4 regions of the Pelorhabdus sp. sgz311001 genome follow, and region 2 is predicted to be linked to each of the others. Evidence: riboswitches for the same ligand, from Rfam matches in the RefSeq annotation. Region 2 holds a riboswitch; each other region holds the start of a gene.
What was found. Region 2 has a riboswitch for cyclic di-GMP ahead of AC0MXB_RS06515 (hypothetical protein). Riboswitches for the same ligand answer to the same signal wherever they lie in the genome.
Positions count from the first base shown of each region.

Region 1 (3,876 bases), on a different contig from region 2:
AAAAGTCACTAATCAATTAGTTACCAAATCCTGCTATATTGATTAAACCATATTTTGCTAGAAAAGGTCAAGTTTTTTTAGGTATTTAGTCTTATTTTTATCGGTTTACAAACCGCATTCTTCCATAAGTTTTTTTGCTTCTACATATTGCGCAATACCTTGCGCTACTTGTTTTGCCGCTTTCATAGCCAACACGACCGTTGCTGGTTCATGAACTACGTCGCCCCCAGCAAAAACACCGCGTCGCGTAGTCATACCATAAGGCCGTTCCCGAGTAATAACAAAACCAGCAGGATTAACTTCGATCCCTTCTGTTGTTGAAACAATGCGAGCCGCTGGTCTTTGACCAATTGCCACAATAATTTTATTGGCACTAATTTTCTCCAAAAGCCCACTGCCCTTCACGGAGCCATCTTCCAATAAAACTTGGCGCTCACATTCTAAAGCAGTAACCTCTTTATCACCTAAATATTGTTTTGGACTCATCAGCCAAGAAAACTCCACGCCTTCAGCCTTCGCTTCCTCATATTCGGAACGAAGCGCCGTAATCTGATCTTGCGTACGCCGATACACTAGAGTAACTTTTGCTGCACCAACACGAAGTGCCGTCCGAGCTGCATCCATAGCAACATTGCCTGCGCCAATTACAATAACAGAATCTCCTTTTTGTACCGGAATTTCCTGTCCGTCAATCCCTTTTTCATTTGCTAATGTAACCATACCAAGAAAATACGTCGCCTGAATAACACCAGGCAAATCTTTACCAGGAATATGAAGTTCTTTAGGCAAAGCAGTTCCTGTCCCCATAAACACAGCATCATAACCGTCAGCAAAAAGCTCATCAACGGTTTTATCAGGACCGATTAAAATTCCTGTTTCAAATGAAACGCCCAATCTTTCAATTCGAGCAATTTCACGACGAACAACTTCTTTATTTAAACGGAATTCAGGAATTCCATACATCAAAACACCGCCAGGCTCTTTCTGCCCTTCAAAAACAGTTACAGTAAAACCTAGCTTCGCCAAATCACCTGCTACGGTTAATCCGGCAGGACCCGAACCAATTACGGCAACCTTCCCTTTATGAACGATTTTTTTATGAATTGGACTAATATCCATTTCTGCATCAAAATCAGCAATAAAACGTTCTAGTTTGCCAATCTTAATACCTGCGTTCTTTTTATTTAATATACAGGCAGCTTCGCACTGTTTTTCATGAGGACATACCCGCCCACATACAGCAGGAAGATTACTGCGTCTGGCAATCACTTCACTAGCAGCGCCAATATTCCCTTTAGCAAGTTCTGCGATAAAACTAGGAATTTCATTCTCAATCGGACAGCCTGTACGACAAAACGGTTTTGCACAATTAAGACAACGTTTTGCTTCCGCAATTGCCTCTTTCGTCGTAAAACCGGCGTCAATTTCATGAAAATCTAACGACTGTTCTTCAAAATTACTTTTTTGATCAATAAGCAATCCAATCCCCTCCACATCCATAAGCTTCTGCACTTCTATATTTTCTCGCTTGCAGTAAGCAAAAACCTTTGGATAACGAACAATATCCTCTAGTCTTAACAAAAGAATCGAATTTCCTATAGATAAAATTCGATTTTTTCTTATTGCTATCATACACTAAACATATAAAAATTTCTAGAATAATTAAATGGAGCGGCGGATTCTAAAAAAAAGACTACCGCACCAAGGAAAAACTCTAGCTTATCTTGTGATTTGTTTACGCACCCCTCACAACATAGGCTCGAAATCTTTCTTATATGCGGTAGCCCTTTACTATTTTCTAGAATACAAATGCTCTTATTGCTGCATTGCCAGCAAAGCCTCGTATTTTTTAATTTGAACCTGCATCTCACCATATTCACGACGTAAGCGAATATATTCTTTCGCAAGCCCGTCCTTTTCATCTTGTTCTTTTTTTTGCACTTTAAACTGATCGCTAATTTGGCATAGTAAAGCCAGAAAATCGTCCATTTCAACCGCCTTCGGTAAGAAAAAAGAAATTCCGCTAAGTGCTGCTTTCAGCAACAGCTGTGGTTCGATCATGCTATTAACAGCTAAAATAGATTGCTTCGTCGACACAGCACGAAGCTTTTGCGTAAAGTCAAACCCGTCAAAATCTCCCGAAAAATCCACTATAACCAAACTATATTCATCAGACTGTTGGCGATATGCACTTATTGCCGCAGCGACGTCCTCAAAAACATCGCAACAAAAATCTTTTTTTTTGCACTGCTCCTGCAATCGTTGCAGCCAAAGTTCGTCTTGGGTAACAAATAATAATTTCAACGCCATCCTCCTGCTCTTTGAAAAATAAAAAAACTGCCTGTTCATTCCGCTCTTACTTTGCGTGAATACAACCTGGCAGTCTTCGATATAAAATCATTAGACCCATGGCTTTGCGTCCCATCCTTTCAGAAGGTTTGCCAATCAGTAGAGCTTGTAAAGTTCTACTTATTTATTTTGTTTAATTATACTATACCGTAAAACAAAAGCGGAAACAAGTAGAAATGTGACAATATTTGTTGCTTAGCTCTTTTGTTTACAAACATTTATAAATAAACTACAATTAAACTAATGTCAAAAATTTATTTTAATTGTCTATCTAGGGAGAGACACATATGCTATTTAAAAATTTTCAATATAATCTACTAAAGGCAATCAGTGCTTTCGTCTGCCTTCTACCTTATTCGCTTGTCTGCCATATTGGACGAAGTCTAGGTTACCTCTTCTATCTTGTCGGTGCGCGCCAACGACGCCGTGCCATCAGTCAAAGCATGGATTGTCTGCAAATTTCATTGTCCGAGGCGAAACAAATCGTCCATACAGTTTTTGGTAATTTAGGACAAACCTTGATGGAAGTTCTCTATACGCCTGCCCTTACTCCAGAAAAAATCAAAAAACATATTGCGATTGAAGGTCTGGAGCATTTAAGGGGGGCCATTGAACAAGGACGCGGCGTGGTACTTCTTACCGCCCATATAGGTAATTGGGAGTGGCTCGGCGCAGTCCTAGCTAACACAGGACTGCCGATTACAACGATCGCCAAACCACAACCAAATCCTCACTATACGCGATTACTCAATGAATATCGCGAAAAAATGGGGCTGGAAGTATTTAATCGTAGTGGCGCCGAGCTTGTAAAAGCGGCACGAGCCTTAAAAAAGGGAAAAGCCCTAGGGTTTTTAGCAGATGAAGACGGTGGTGTTGACGGCATTTTTGTTGACTTTTTTAATCGAAAATCAGCCACGCCAGCAGGTCCGGCAGTATTTGCCCGCAAGTTCGGTTCTATTATTGTGCCGGCCTTTATTTTTCATCGTCCTGAGGGAGGCCATCAAATTGTTATCAAACCAGCTTTTCCTTATGAACGATACGATGATGAAACACAAGAACTTTATGAAAACACTGCAAAAATGACGCAAGCGATTGAAGAAGCGATTCGTAACCATCCATCAGACTGGATTTGGTTTCGCAAACGCTGGAATACAAAATATCCCAAACAATAAATTTAGGGCTGTCTTTAAGGAAGTACAAAAGATTTTGTAACTTCCTAGAGACAGCCTTTTTTAATGAAATAGCAAATTAAGTCAAAAAGATTTAATCTCCTCCTTTCAAAAGGAAGGATTTTCCTTTTGAGGAACGAATAGGTATTTATAGGGTGCAAGTGAAATTTTGTACAATCATTAGAAACTACGAATGATAGAGGTGCTGAACTTTGAAAAATGGCGATCTCATCTTACGACTGGAAGGAAATATCTTATCCATTTTATTGCTGCTTTTTTTATTACTGATAGCGGAACCAAATCTTCCCCTTGAGGAAGATACAGATCATCAGCTCCATCGACTGATTACCCTTTTAAA
Region 1 covers NZ_JBVXUT010000001.1:285,261-289,136, reverse strand. Annotated here, with positions in the region: gene AC0MXB_RS01500 (NAD(P)-dependent oxidoreductase) at 106-1,479, opposite strand; gene AC0MXB_RS01495 (response regulator) at 1,816-2,304, opposite strand; cyclic di-GMP riboswitch class I at 2,368-2,453, opposite strand; gene AC0MXB_RS01490 (lysophospholipid acyltransferase family protein) at 2,637-3,521, shown strand; gene AC0MXB_RS01485 (ATP-binding protein) at 3,731-3,876, shown strand, end outside.
Region 1: linked by a shared signal. The riboswitch ahead of AC0MXB_RS01495 (response regulator) and the one ahead of AC0MXB_RS06515 (hypothetical protein) in region 2 are both predicted to bind cyclic di-GMP.

Region 2 (3,876 bases):
GATGGAAAACTCAGCCACAGTTACAGGAAATCGTTCATATTCACCATGAAAATCATTTTTCAAACGATAACGGCATACTGGGCACAAATCCCCCTCTATTTTAACACCAAGAATTTCTTCAAATTGAGGTCGTAAATGTTTAGGAATTAGATGCAGCGGCTCTTCCCGCATCGGACAGCCTTCCAGAGTGTAAATCGGCGGACTCATCTCCAAGGCCCGTTTTAACGCTTCCATCAAAGAAGATTTTCCTGCACCTACAGGCCCTACTAAATATAAAACTTGCCGTGATTCCTCACCTTTCATAGCTGCAGAGTGGAAATAACGCATGATTTTCATAATACTTTTATCGATGCCAAAAAACTGATCCTCAAAAAAACGATAACGCCGCAGCGTATCATTGCCATGAATCCGTTTCAAGCGCGGATCTTCTTCTGTTCTTACAATATCAACGCCTGGCGCTGTTAATAGTTCATGCATGCGTTGATGAGCTAGCATGACTCCTTTCGGATTTTCTTTTACGATTTTCAGATAATCAAGCAGCGTGCCAGAAAAATGCTCGTGCTTTCTCTCTACCCGATCTTGTTTAATCAGACTGACGAAATCAAAATTTGCCATACTTTCTCCCCCTTCTTTGCATGCAATTATAATAAAAAAATGATAAGCCATCACACCAAAAGAATTTTTATCCCTTCAGAGAAGACACGGCTTACCATTTGATTTAATATAGCAGATTTTTTTATCGATGTCTATAACAAAATAACATGAATACTGATAAAGAAAATTTTAAATATACTAAAATATACTATGATAGCAAAACTAAATCATGCCTCAAACGTAAATAGCGCGAATCACCAATAAGTTAATGAAACCAAGACTTAGCAAAACGATACATCAGCCATGCCGTACCAAAAAAAGCGGTAAGGGCGATAAGGCCAAATAGAACTTTCTTCTTCTTCGTAAAACCGGCAGCTTGTTGACAATAATATTCTTTTTGTGTCTTTTTGCCGCATTCGTAGCAATAGTTATCTTCAGCAAAAACAGCCGTACCGCAAGAGTTACAAAAATAAACGACAGCAGGTTTTTTATGATCGGCGCTACCGCCAGACAATGCACCCACTTGCGGCGGTTTTGGCTCTGGTACTTGCTCTGATGCTTCGTCCGCTTTTTTCGCTGAGTCACCGCCTTCGCCTGACAACTCTTCAGCCGCCTTAGCAGCCGCTGCTACTTCGGCTTCTGTAATAACCAAACCCTCCGTCGCTGTAGTCTCTGGTACTGGTGAGGCGAGTTCTTCTGTGGGCGAAGCAGGAACGGCAGCTTTTGGCTGTTTATCTGATTGTGTTAGATAGGCCACATCCTTGCCACACTTGCCGCAAAAATTTCCTTCCACACTGATGGTCACACCGCATTGAGGACAATACATAGCTAATCTCCTCCGAAATATCCAATCTATACAGATTTGAAAGACTGCTTATTTTTTCGTTACAACAACAATAACAAAAGTTACTATGATAATTAGCCCGACAAAAGCGCCAACTCCAGCAATCACTAATTTTTTGGGCGAAGCCAAAAAAGCAGCCAGCCCAGTCGGCGGCGCTGGATCTGCCAACTCAGTTTCTACAGCTTCCGCTTCCGCCTCAGCCATTTCTTCCGTTTGATCTGGTTGTCGTTTGCCGCAGATCTGACAAAACAAAGCACTTTTCGGTATTTCTACACCGCAAAAAATACAATAGCGCATCCTGGCACCTCACTCATTACTTGCAGGCTGAAAATCTTTATTTTTATTCTTTTTCGCTAAAATCCGATCAAATCCTCTATTTAGAATAAAAAACCGCCGCAGTAAGCATTCATGTAGTCGTAAGCTTACTGCGGCGGTTTTTTATTCTTGTTCTATTTCTGCAAAAAATTAGTACAAGCAATACCAGCTCGTTCCAATTCATTCGCAGAATGAAATAAGGTGAATTTTTTTCCTGTAGCTAAAAACTCGCCTGAAACAGCTTGATTTAGGCCTTCACTCAGGCAGCTTTCACAATAATAATGCCCTTTGGACTTATTCTGCCCATCGTCATACATTTCAAGGCGCCGCGTAGCCTTACGGCCACAACATTCACAGCGGCCCAAGAGCCGGGCCAAATATTGTAACATGTAAAACCCTTCCTTATTTGCCTAAATTAAGCAACAAAAAACCAGGCTGCTCATCAAATTGATTGCAACCTGGCGCTCATAGACAGATCTGTCCTTAGATCCAAAGCTTTGCGTCCTTACCTTTCGATAAGTTTGCCGACGTTTTCTTTTGCTGACTCTTTCTTATGATACCATGCCCCTTAAGGCTTGGCAACTATCAGACTGTCTCTAACCCAGCTTGAAATGCGGCCTGATTGATTGAAACAAGCTGGGGCTTAATCTGTTCTTTCATTGCTTCGTCCCAATGGATTGTGGTAAGGTCCATCGCCTTGACTAAAGCACCGAATAAAACAACGTTCATACAGCGACCATTGCCCAGCGCAAGGGCTATCTTTTCTGCAGCTATGATCGTCGTTGCCGCTTTCTCCTGTAAAGTTTCTAAAATGCCTGTAGGATAATCGCACTTTCCATTTAAAATCGGCGCTGAGGGAATCTGATAATCATTGACAACGATTTTGCCATCAGGCTTTAAATAATCTAACCAGCGCAGCGCTTCCATCTGCTCAAACGATACGAGAATATCGGCTTCGCCTTTACCAATAATGGGTGAATAAACCTTTTCACCATAGCGAACCTGGGTACTCACACTGCCGCCGCGTTGGGCCATGCCATGTACTTCTGACATTTTTACGTCATAGCCGGCAGCCATAAGACCTGTAGATAAAATCTTGCTCACTAAAATGGTTCCCTGGCCGCCAACGCCTACTAATAAAATATTTTTCGTCGCCATCTTATTTCCCCTCCTTGGCAATCGCCTGTACCGGACAAACCTGCGCACAAACCTCGCAGCCCACACACTGCATCGCATGGATCGAACTCTTTTTCGCCGCCTTATCAAAACGAAGGGCTGGACAGCCTGTTTTGATACATTTTTTACAACCGATACATTTCGCTTGATCAATTTTGCATTTTGCCAAATAGTTGCCGAATTCTTCGTGATCTTGCGGCGATGCTTTCTTTAACACACAAGGCCACCGTGTAATAATGACCGAAGATTCGTCAAGGGCCAAGGCCCAATCGAGCGCTTCACTGACTTCATCAAGGCGCAAAGGATTAATGGTTTTGACATGATCCACGCCAATGGCTTTTACCACAGAAGCAATATCAAGCGCTTTCGTTGGCATCCCTTGCAGTGTATAACCAGTGCCAGGATGATCCTGATGGCCTGTCATACCAGTAATTCGATTATCAAGAATACAAGTAATTGTATTGCTGCGATTATAGACAATATCAATCAAGCTCATAAGACCAGTATGGAAAAAGGTAGAGTCGCCGATTGTAGAAATTACTCGCGTATCTTCCCCAAAATAGTGGAAAGTCTTTTGCAGACCATGCCCCACACTGGGAGCAGAGCCCATACAGTTGGCAGCGTCTTTGGCATTTAAGGGATCGCCGCCGCCCAAAGCGTAGCAGCCAATATCGCCCATAATCGCTACATTCTTACGTTTTCCCAGTTCATAAAAGAACCCGCGATGAGGACAGCCCGCGCAAAGAACCGGCGGACGCGCTACTACAACGGAAGCGTCATAAGAAATCATCTCGCGATGTTTACCAAGGAGCGCCTGTGCGACAATATCAGGATTTAATTCACCAGTATAAGGAATTTTCGCTTTACCAATGCAGGCAATGCCAGCTGCTTTGATCTGCTCTTCCAAATAAGGCTCAAGCTCTTCCACGACGTAGAGCATATCAACG
Region 2 covers NZ_JBVXUT010000002.1:92,051-95,926, forward strand. Annotated here, with positions in the region: gene AC0MXB_RS06500 (serine protein kinase) at 1-615, opposite strand, end outside; gene AC0MXB_RS06505 (hypothetical protein) at 860-1,420, opposite strand; gene AC0MXB_RS06510 (hypothetical protein) at 1,469-1,735, opposite strand; gene AC0MXB_RS06515 (hypothetical protein) at 1,888-2,142, opposite strand; cyclic di-GMP riboswitch class I at 2,203-2,289, opposite strand; gene AC0MXB_RS06520 (indolepyruvate oxidoreductase subunit beta) at 2,339-2,911, opposite strand; gene iorA (indolepyruvate ferredoxin oxidoreductase subunit alpha) at 2,913-3,876, opposite strand, start outside.

Region 3 (3,876 bases), on a different contig from region 2:
GATCCGCCAAAATGATATGAATATGAAGCAAGCTATCCTCAAAACTGAGGTCAGTGTAGAAAGTATTCAAGGTGGGATTGAATCAGTCAACGGTGCTGATTTGACCTTTAGAAAAATTGTTGAGGCCGTTGTATATCTCTCACAGGAAATTCAAAAGACAGCACATGCTTTAGAAGAAACGGCAACAAAAAATGATTTACTCGTAACGGCTTCTAAACGAATTGAAGACATCAGTAAGGAAAATTCCGGGGAAACTCAGACGATTTCAGCTGCTACAGAAGAGCAATCTGCTTCGATGGAAGAAGTAGCGGCGGCTAGCCGGAGTCTGTCTGATTTGGCGAAAGCCTTAGAACAGGAAATTCAACGGTTTAAATTGTAAAGCAAATTTTAATAAATGATTAGAGCAAAGAAGCTCTCGGAGAAATCCGGGAGCTTTTTGTTCTTTTTTAAACAGACTGAGTAAAGGAGGCGTCTAAACATGGGAACGCTAACAGATATTGAATCGTTTTTGCAGGATACAGTCATTATGGTCGCAGATATTCTTAGCCTTGAAGCTGTTGTCGTAGATTGCAACTTGAAAGTGATTGTTGGAACAGGAATTTATCGTGAGGAAAGAGGAATGTATGTAGGGGAGGGGACTTTATCAGCTTACTGCATGAAGCTGCGAGAGCCTCTCTTAGTAGTCAATCCTAGACTGCATGATTTGTGCCGTTCGTGTGCGCGGCGGGGACGTTGTCCCGATGCTGCTGAAATTTGTATTCCCATTCAAGTAGAAAACCGAGTTTATGGTACGCTTATTTTACTTGCTGTCAACCAGGAGCAGCGGAGTCTACTTTTAGGGCAAGAAGTTAAATTAATACGCTTTGGCCAGTGGCTTGCCGAGATATTTAGTCAGAAGCTGATTGCTTTACAATTTGGGTCTAATCGGGAACCGGATAGAGAAAAGGCAAAACCGATCGTGTCTTTTGCTGAACTAGAACATCAAGCGCTGTTAGCAGCTTTGGCGCGTTTTGGCGTTTCTACAGCGGGAAAACTTGCTATATGTCAAGCCCTAGGCATTAGCATTGCAACCTTCTATCGTAAAGTCAAAGAGTATGGGATTAATATTCGCGATAAACAATATGAGAGGAAATGAATTTTTTAGAATTATCTTGACATTTTTTTTCTTTCAGTACAGAATAGAATTCGACAGTTTTGTTTGTTTTTATAATGCCTTATGGCGTTAATTATTGTAAAATAGAAATATATAGCAAACTTGTCGAAAGACAAGGACGCAAAGCTATTGGGTCTAAGGAAAGTATATATTCTAAGACAGCCAGGTTGCTTGATTTTTGCGGGAATTCGCCGGGGCGCCGAAAAGCACTGCGTCGAATTTTTTGCTATGTTTGCAATACTTAACAAATGAGGTAGTTGATGAACGGTAAAGATAGCAGCGAAAAAGCTGCACGCCGCAGGAAGGGAGGTTAGTTGTTAGTTTTGATTTGAGGGTCTAGCGGGACTTATCAAGCACAAAGGCGGGACGATTATGCGTGTAACAATTGGTAAACAAATTATCTTGGTATGTGTTCTTATTGTGTTGGCTTTTACGGGTCTAAATATTTATACCTATTTCCAAATTCAAAAGGTGCAGGAAGATTATGAAGGCTTATTAAAACGCAGTGTTCCTTTAGTCGTTGATATTAAAGAATTAAGTCGCGAACTGAGTACTCAGTCGGCTGAAGTCAGAGGCTTTATTTTGTCAGCGGATCCACAGTATGTTGATCGTTATGAAGCATCAAAGAAGAAAACAGCAACTGTTTTGTCGGACTTAGAGGGAAAGTTGATTACGCCTGAAGGCAAACAGAAAGTGGCCGAATTGAAAGCCTCTTTAGCTGATTACGATAAAATTGCCGAGCAAGGACTTACCCTTCGAAAGACCCAAGGCCAGGCGGAAGCGGTGAAAGCGGTTGCGGCTTCTGGCGCCAAGATTATTGCCGCCGATAAGAATATGGAAGACACTGTTAAGTTTTTAGAAGATCGTATGGAGCTGAGAAGACAGGAAACTCAAGCCGATGTAACAAAGATTCAGTCTCTCTTATTTATTCTTGACGGAATTATTCTTGTGATCGGCGCCTTACTAGCCTGGTATTTGGCTAGACGAATCTCTCGGCCGCTCAATGATGTGTCGCAGGCGGCGCAGCGCATTGCCGATGGGGATTTGGGCGTACATAATATTTCTTATCAAGCCAATGATGAAATCGCTGATATGATCCGCTCTTTTTCGCATATGCGCGAAAATCTGCGGAAGTTAGTTGGAAGTGTAGCTAAGTCAGCGCAACAAGTGGCTGCTGCTAGTGAAGAGCTGACAGCGAGCTCGAATCAGTCAGCTCAGGCCGCGACACAAGTGGCCGAAACTGTTACCTGTGTGGCTGGTGGCGCTACCAATCAATCGACAGAAATTGATAAAGCAGCCAGTGTAGTGGAAGCTATGTCGCAGGAGATTCATCAGATTACATCACATGCCCAGGAAGTGACCAAAAAATCCGAAGAAACAGCACAAGCTGCTAGCGTGGGCGGCGAAGCCGTAACACAAGCTACGCAACAAATGAATTTGATTCAAGATTCTGTGGTATCATCAGCAAAAGTAGTACGCCGTCTTGGTGAACGTTCTCAGCAGATTGGTGAATTTGTTACGATGATCAGCGGGATTGCCAGTCAGACGAATTTACTGGCGCTCAATGCGGCTATTGAGGCGGCGCGGGCTGGTGAGCAAGGACGCGGCTTTGCCGTTGTAGCGGAAGAAGTTCGTAAGCTGGCTGAACAGTCCCATGAAGCAGCAGAGAAAATTACGGGAATTATTCATGATATTCAATCCGAAACAGCTGAAGCCGTTACCGTTATGGATCGGGAAACTGATGAAGTATCTAGAGGGGCTCAAGTTATTGCTACAACAGGTGAGCGTTTTCAGTTTATTGAACGCATGGTTCTTGACTTGACGGGACAAATTGGTTCGATTAATTCGGCTGCGCAAAATCTGATGACTGCCAGTGATGACGTTGTCAATTCTGTAGAAGCCATCAGAGGCGTTGCATCGTCGACGGCTTGTGATACTCAGTCAATTTCAGCAGCGACGCAAGAACAGTCGGCTTCGATGGAAGAGATTGCTTCAGCCAGCCAAACTTTGGCGCAAATGGCTATGGAATTGCAAGATGTTGTTGCTAAATTTCATCTTTAATATAATAGTTTAGAAAGATTATAAGAGAGACTTGTCGATTTGACAGGTCTCTTTTTGCATCCATTGAATATTTTGAGGGGCAAGTGTACAATAAATACAGAAATGGATTTGACCTTTAAAGGTGGACAGAATATGAGTGGATGTTCTCAGTGGGAAGATTGTTTCAGCGAGTTAGTACAAGCAGGCTTATTACGCAGCAAAGCGACAGGGAGACCTGTTTTAGTGAGCCATAGCGAAGAATCGCCTTGGAACCTTTTGGACTTTTTTGCAAAAACCGCGGCAATACGTTCCCAGGGATTTTACTGGATGAGCGCCAGTCGGGAAGAAATGTTTGCTGGTGTGGATGCGGCTTATACGATAGAAGTGAAGGCGGAGGAAAAAAATCCCCTGACAGCAGCAGAAGCAAGGTGGCAGTCCCTTCGTGGGGATCTACTGCTATCGCCAAAAATGCAAGAATTAGATCTCAGTCCTTTATGGATTGGCGGCAGTCGCTTTGACCCGTTACGGTCCAGAGAGTTGAAGTGGGGCAAGTTTCCCGCTGCTCGGTTTCAAGTCCCGAGTTGGCTGCTGCAGGAAAAAGGCGGCAGGCGGTATCTAACAACGACTCTGCTTGTTTCTCCCGAAGATCAGGTCGATCTGTTAGTTCAGCAGAATTTGACCGT
Region 3 covers NZ_JBVXUT010000003.1:275,046-278,921, reverse strand. Annotated here, with positions in the region: gene AC0MXB_RS10045 (methyl-accepting chemotaxis protein) at 1-379, shown strand, start outside; gene AC0MXB_RS10040 (hypothetical protein) at 479-1,135, shown strand; cyclic di-GMP riboswitch class I at 1,239-1,328, shown strand; gene AC0MXB_RS10035 (methyl-accepting chemotaxis protein) at 1,526-3,214, shown strand; gene AC0MXB_RS10030 (isochorismate synthase) at 3,347-3,876, shown strand, end outside.
Region 3: linked by a shared signal. The riboswitch ahead of AC0MXB_RS10035 (methyl-accepting chemotaxis protein) and the one ahead of AC0MXB_RS06515 (hypothetical protein) in region 2 are both predicted to bind cyclic di-GMP.

Region 4 (3,876 bases), on a different contig from region 2:
CGACTAAATATATTCCTTATTTTTAAATTTTCGTATAAAAAAGAGATGCATAAAATGCATCTCTTTTGAGTTTCTGGCAGGGGCAGAAGGACTTGAACCCTCAACCAATGGTTTTGGAGACCACTACTCTACCAATTGAGCTATACCCCTATGAAATTGGAGCGGAAAACGAGATTCGAACTCGCGACCCTCGCCTTGGCAAGGCGATGCTCTACCACTGAGCTACTTCCGCAATATGGCGACCCGGATGGGACTTGAACCCACGACCTCCGCCGTGACAGGGCGGCATTCTAACCAACTAAACTACCGGGCCGAACCAGCTTTTATATAATAACATATTATATATACTTTGGCAAGAACTTTTTACTAGTACTTTTTCTTCTCGCATTTACCTTAGCAGCAGCTTTGACAAAACTGCTTGGAGACAAGAACTTCCTCTAAAGATGCAGGTCTCCCTAAATAATAACCTTGCCCACAATCAACTTCTAATTTCTTTAAAATATGCCAAATGGCATCATTTTCGACAAACTCAGCAATCGTTTTCTTTCCCAACGTATGGGCTACCGCATTCATCGCTTGTACAAGAGCCTGTTGCTTGGGATTATTCTCTAGGTTTCTTACAAAGGATCCATCAATTTTCAAATAGTCAACTGGCAGCTTTCCTAAGTGAGAAAAAGAAGAGAAACCGACACCAAAATCATCTAGAGCAAAATGACAGCCGAGCTTCTTTAAACCATTAATCCATTTTTCTACTATTGATAAATCCTTGATTGTCGCACTTTCTGTAATCTCAAAACCAAGTCGATTTGGCTCTATGCCGCTTTCTAGTATAGAGCGTTCAATCCAGCTTAAGAGCCCTTCATCACTCAGGGTAAAACCTGATAAGTTCACAAAAATTCTTAACTGCGGCTGATTTTCAAGTACCGAAAGTGTTTTCGATATCACCCAGCGATCAATAGAGGCTATGAGACCACTCTTTTCCGCCACAGGAATAAAGTCAACTGGTGAAATAATATGGTCACCATCTATTAGCCGGATCAGCGCCTCATAATGAATAATGCCCTTGCCTGACTGATAAATAGGCTGAAACACTAGTTTAAACTGATCACGTCGTAATGCCTGATAAATTAAAGCCACTTTGCGATTCATTTCAAAAATACGACGACGGTCATCAATATCACTGATAAGCATAACCCGGTTTTTTCCGGCTTCCTTAGCCTGATGAACCGCGGCATCTACATAAGAAAAAATACGTTTTACTTCAACCGCTTCATCAATATAGACAATACCAATACTTGCCGTAACGCGAAGAGGAATTTTGCTGGCATCGACATAAAAGTTTTCTTTTTCTAATGTTTTTAAGAGCCTTGTAGCCATGCAGTTCGCCTTTTCCAAGGTAGTCTCATACAGAAAAATTAAAAACTCATCGCCGCCTAAACGGGCTAAAAAATCACCTTTACGCAGGTTGCGCTTCAATAATTTTACAGCCTGTTGCAATAAACGGTCACCCGCCTTATGGCCATACGAATTATTGACAAGATTAAAATTATCAAAATCAAGTAGCAGTAACGCGCTTTTTTGCGCCACACAACCATTTGTGCCTGTCTTTTTCAAATGTTCTTCTAAATAGTAGCGGTTTGGAATATCTGTAAGATAATCATAGTGGGCCAAATGCCATAGTCTTTCTTCCATCTGCTTGCGATGACTAATATCACGGATAATACTCAATAAAACAGGCACCCCAGCTACAATGCTTCGTTGCGATTGAACCTGCACGTAAAAAACCGTACCATTTTTCCGCTTATGCTTTGCTTCAAAACAAACGCCGGCGGCTCCGGCTAATTTCATCTGTTCTAAAATTAGAGCTGCTTCCGTACCGTCTTCCCGCACATCAAAAATCGTTAAAGCTGTGAGTTCTTCCGCTGAGTAGCCATAGACACGAAGCGCAGCATCATTACCTGCTAGAATTTGCCCTTCTAAAGCTATAAATAAAATAATATCTCCTGTCTTTTCTGCGAGAACCTGATATTTTTGAATCTGCGCTTCTATTTCGGCAAACAAAATCTTTTCTTGCGCCTTTCCTACCGACTCAGAATCATTTTTCTTCACAAAAAATCCTCCTACCTCGCGCTCTCAAAAAAATAAAAGACCAGGCCTGACACCTGGTCTATCTATACAGGGAGCAACCTGGCAATCATAGACATCCTGTCTTTAGACCCATAGCTTTGCGTCCTTATCTTTCGATAAGTTTGCCATATTCATTATCTTTATTTATATCATAACATGCTAATAACTGTCAATTCAGGACTTCTTAAATAGTTTACTTAAATTTTCCGACTGCCCCGTTTGGTAATAGGAGTTCCGGCTTTGCAAGCGGGACATTCTTCTGGTGCAAAAGACGCCACATCAAGATGCAACAACGCCTCAGTCGGCGCTTCAAAGGAAGCTTTACCACCGCTGCGATCCACAAGAATCCCCACCCCAGCAATAATTCCGCCTGTTGGTTTAATTGTGTCAATCACTTCCTGCACCGAGCCACCTGTTGTAACGATATCTTCCACGACGAGAACGCGTTCACCGGGATCGACGTAAAAACCGCGCCGCAGTGCCATTTTGCCGTTTTCCCTTTCCGTAAAGAGCGCTCTTGTACCAAGCTCTTTAGCCACTTCATGAGCCAAAAGAATACCGCCAGTCATCGGTCCGATAACTACGTCAATCTTAGCATCACGAAATTTTTCAGCTAAAGCTTTGCATAACGTTTCGGTATGTTTCGGCTGCTGCAGTACCTGAAATTTCTCAACATACATCATACTATGACGGCCAGAGGTCAATAGAAAATGGCCTTCTAAAATCGCCCCAGTTTGTATAAATAACTCTTTTACTTCTGCTTCAGTCATCATACCGTCTCCATTTCTGCTAGTATTTTTTCTACGGCCAAGTTCTTGTCGGCCGCCTGCGTAATAGGCCGCCCAATAACTAAATGCGTTGCCCCTGCCGTAAGAGCCGCTGCTGGCGTACTGGCGCGACTTTGATCTTGCAATGCTGCTCCGGCTGGTCGAATTCCCGGCGTGACGATCAAGAAGTCGTCGCCGCAGGCTTTTCGAATCATCGCGGCTTCATGAGGCGAAGCGACAACGCCGTCCATCCCCGCCGATTTAGCTAGCTTAGCTAACGTTAAAACTTCTTCACCAATCGCAAGCGGGCAGCCCACTTGCTTCAAAGCTACCTCGTCCATACTTGTTAATATAGTAACAGCTAAAAGTTTGGGGACCTCACGATTTTCCGCCGCAGCACTTTCCTTCACAGCTTGAGCGGCGGCCTGCATCATAGCAAAGCCGCCAAGAGAATGAAGTGTCATTAGCGAAACGCCTAACTTCGAAAGCGCTGCCGCACTTTTTGCCACAGTATTAGGAATATCATGAAGCTTCAAATCTAAAAAAATCGATTTGTTTTTGGATTGCAGATAACGCAATACCTCATTGCCTTGACTATAGTAAAACTGCATGCCTACTTTATAAAAGCTGACAGAATCGCCTAGTTCGTCAACAATCTGTTTTGCTTCCTCAAGCGTATTTACATCTAAAGCAACGATACAGCGTGAATTACTTTTCGCACTCATACCTGTTCTCCTTATCCAAATTTCACCTTACCAACAATCTCGCTAATATGGGAAATGCCCCGTTTCGCCAAATAATTGTCAAGCCCTGCCGCCACATCAACCATAGCAGAAGGATTCATAAAATTCGCTGTTCCTACGGCAACGGCGCTGGCGCCAGCCAGGAAAAACTCAACAGCATCTTCTGCTGTCATAATGCCTCCCATACCAATTACAGGGACAGAAACGGCCTGAGCTACCTGATAAACCATACGCACAGC
Region 4 covers NZ_JBVXUT010000006.1:134,423-138,298, forward strand. Annotated here, with positions in the region: tRNA gene AC0MXB_RS15440 (tRNA-Trp) at 75-150, opposite strand; tRNA gene AC0MXB_RS15445 (tRNA-Gly) at 158-232, opposite strand; tRNA gene AC0MXB_RS15450 (tRNA-Asp) at 237-313, opposite strand; gene AC0MXB_RS15455 (putative bifunctional diguanylate cyclase/phosphodiesterase) at 394-2,109, opposite strand; cyclic di-GMP riboswitch class I at 2,179-2,264, opposite strand; gene pyrE (orotate phosphoribosyltransferase) at 2,325-2,897, opposite strand; gene pyrF (orotidine-5'-phosphate decarboxylase) at 2,897-3,619, opposite strand; gene AC0MXB_RS15470 (dihydroorotate dehydrogenase) at 3,631-3,876, opposite strand, start outside.
Region 4: linked by a shared signal. The riboswitch ahead of AC0MXB_RS15455 (putative bifunctional diguanylate cyclase/phosphodiesterase) and the one ahead of AC0MXB_RS06515 (hypothetical protein) in region 2 are both predicted to bind cyclic di-GMP.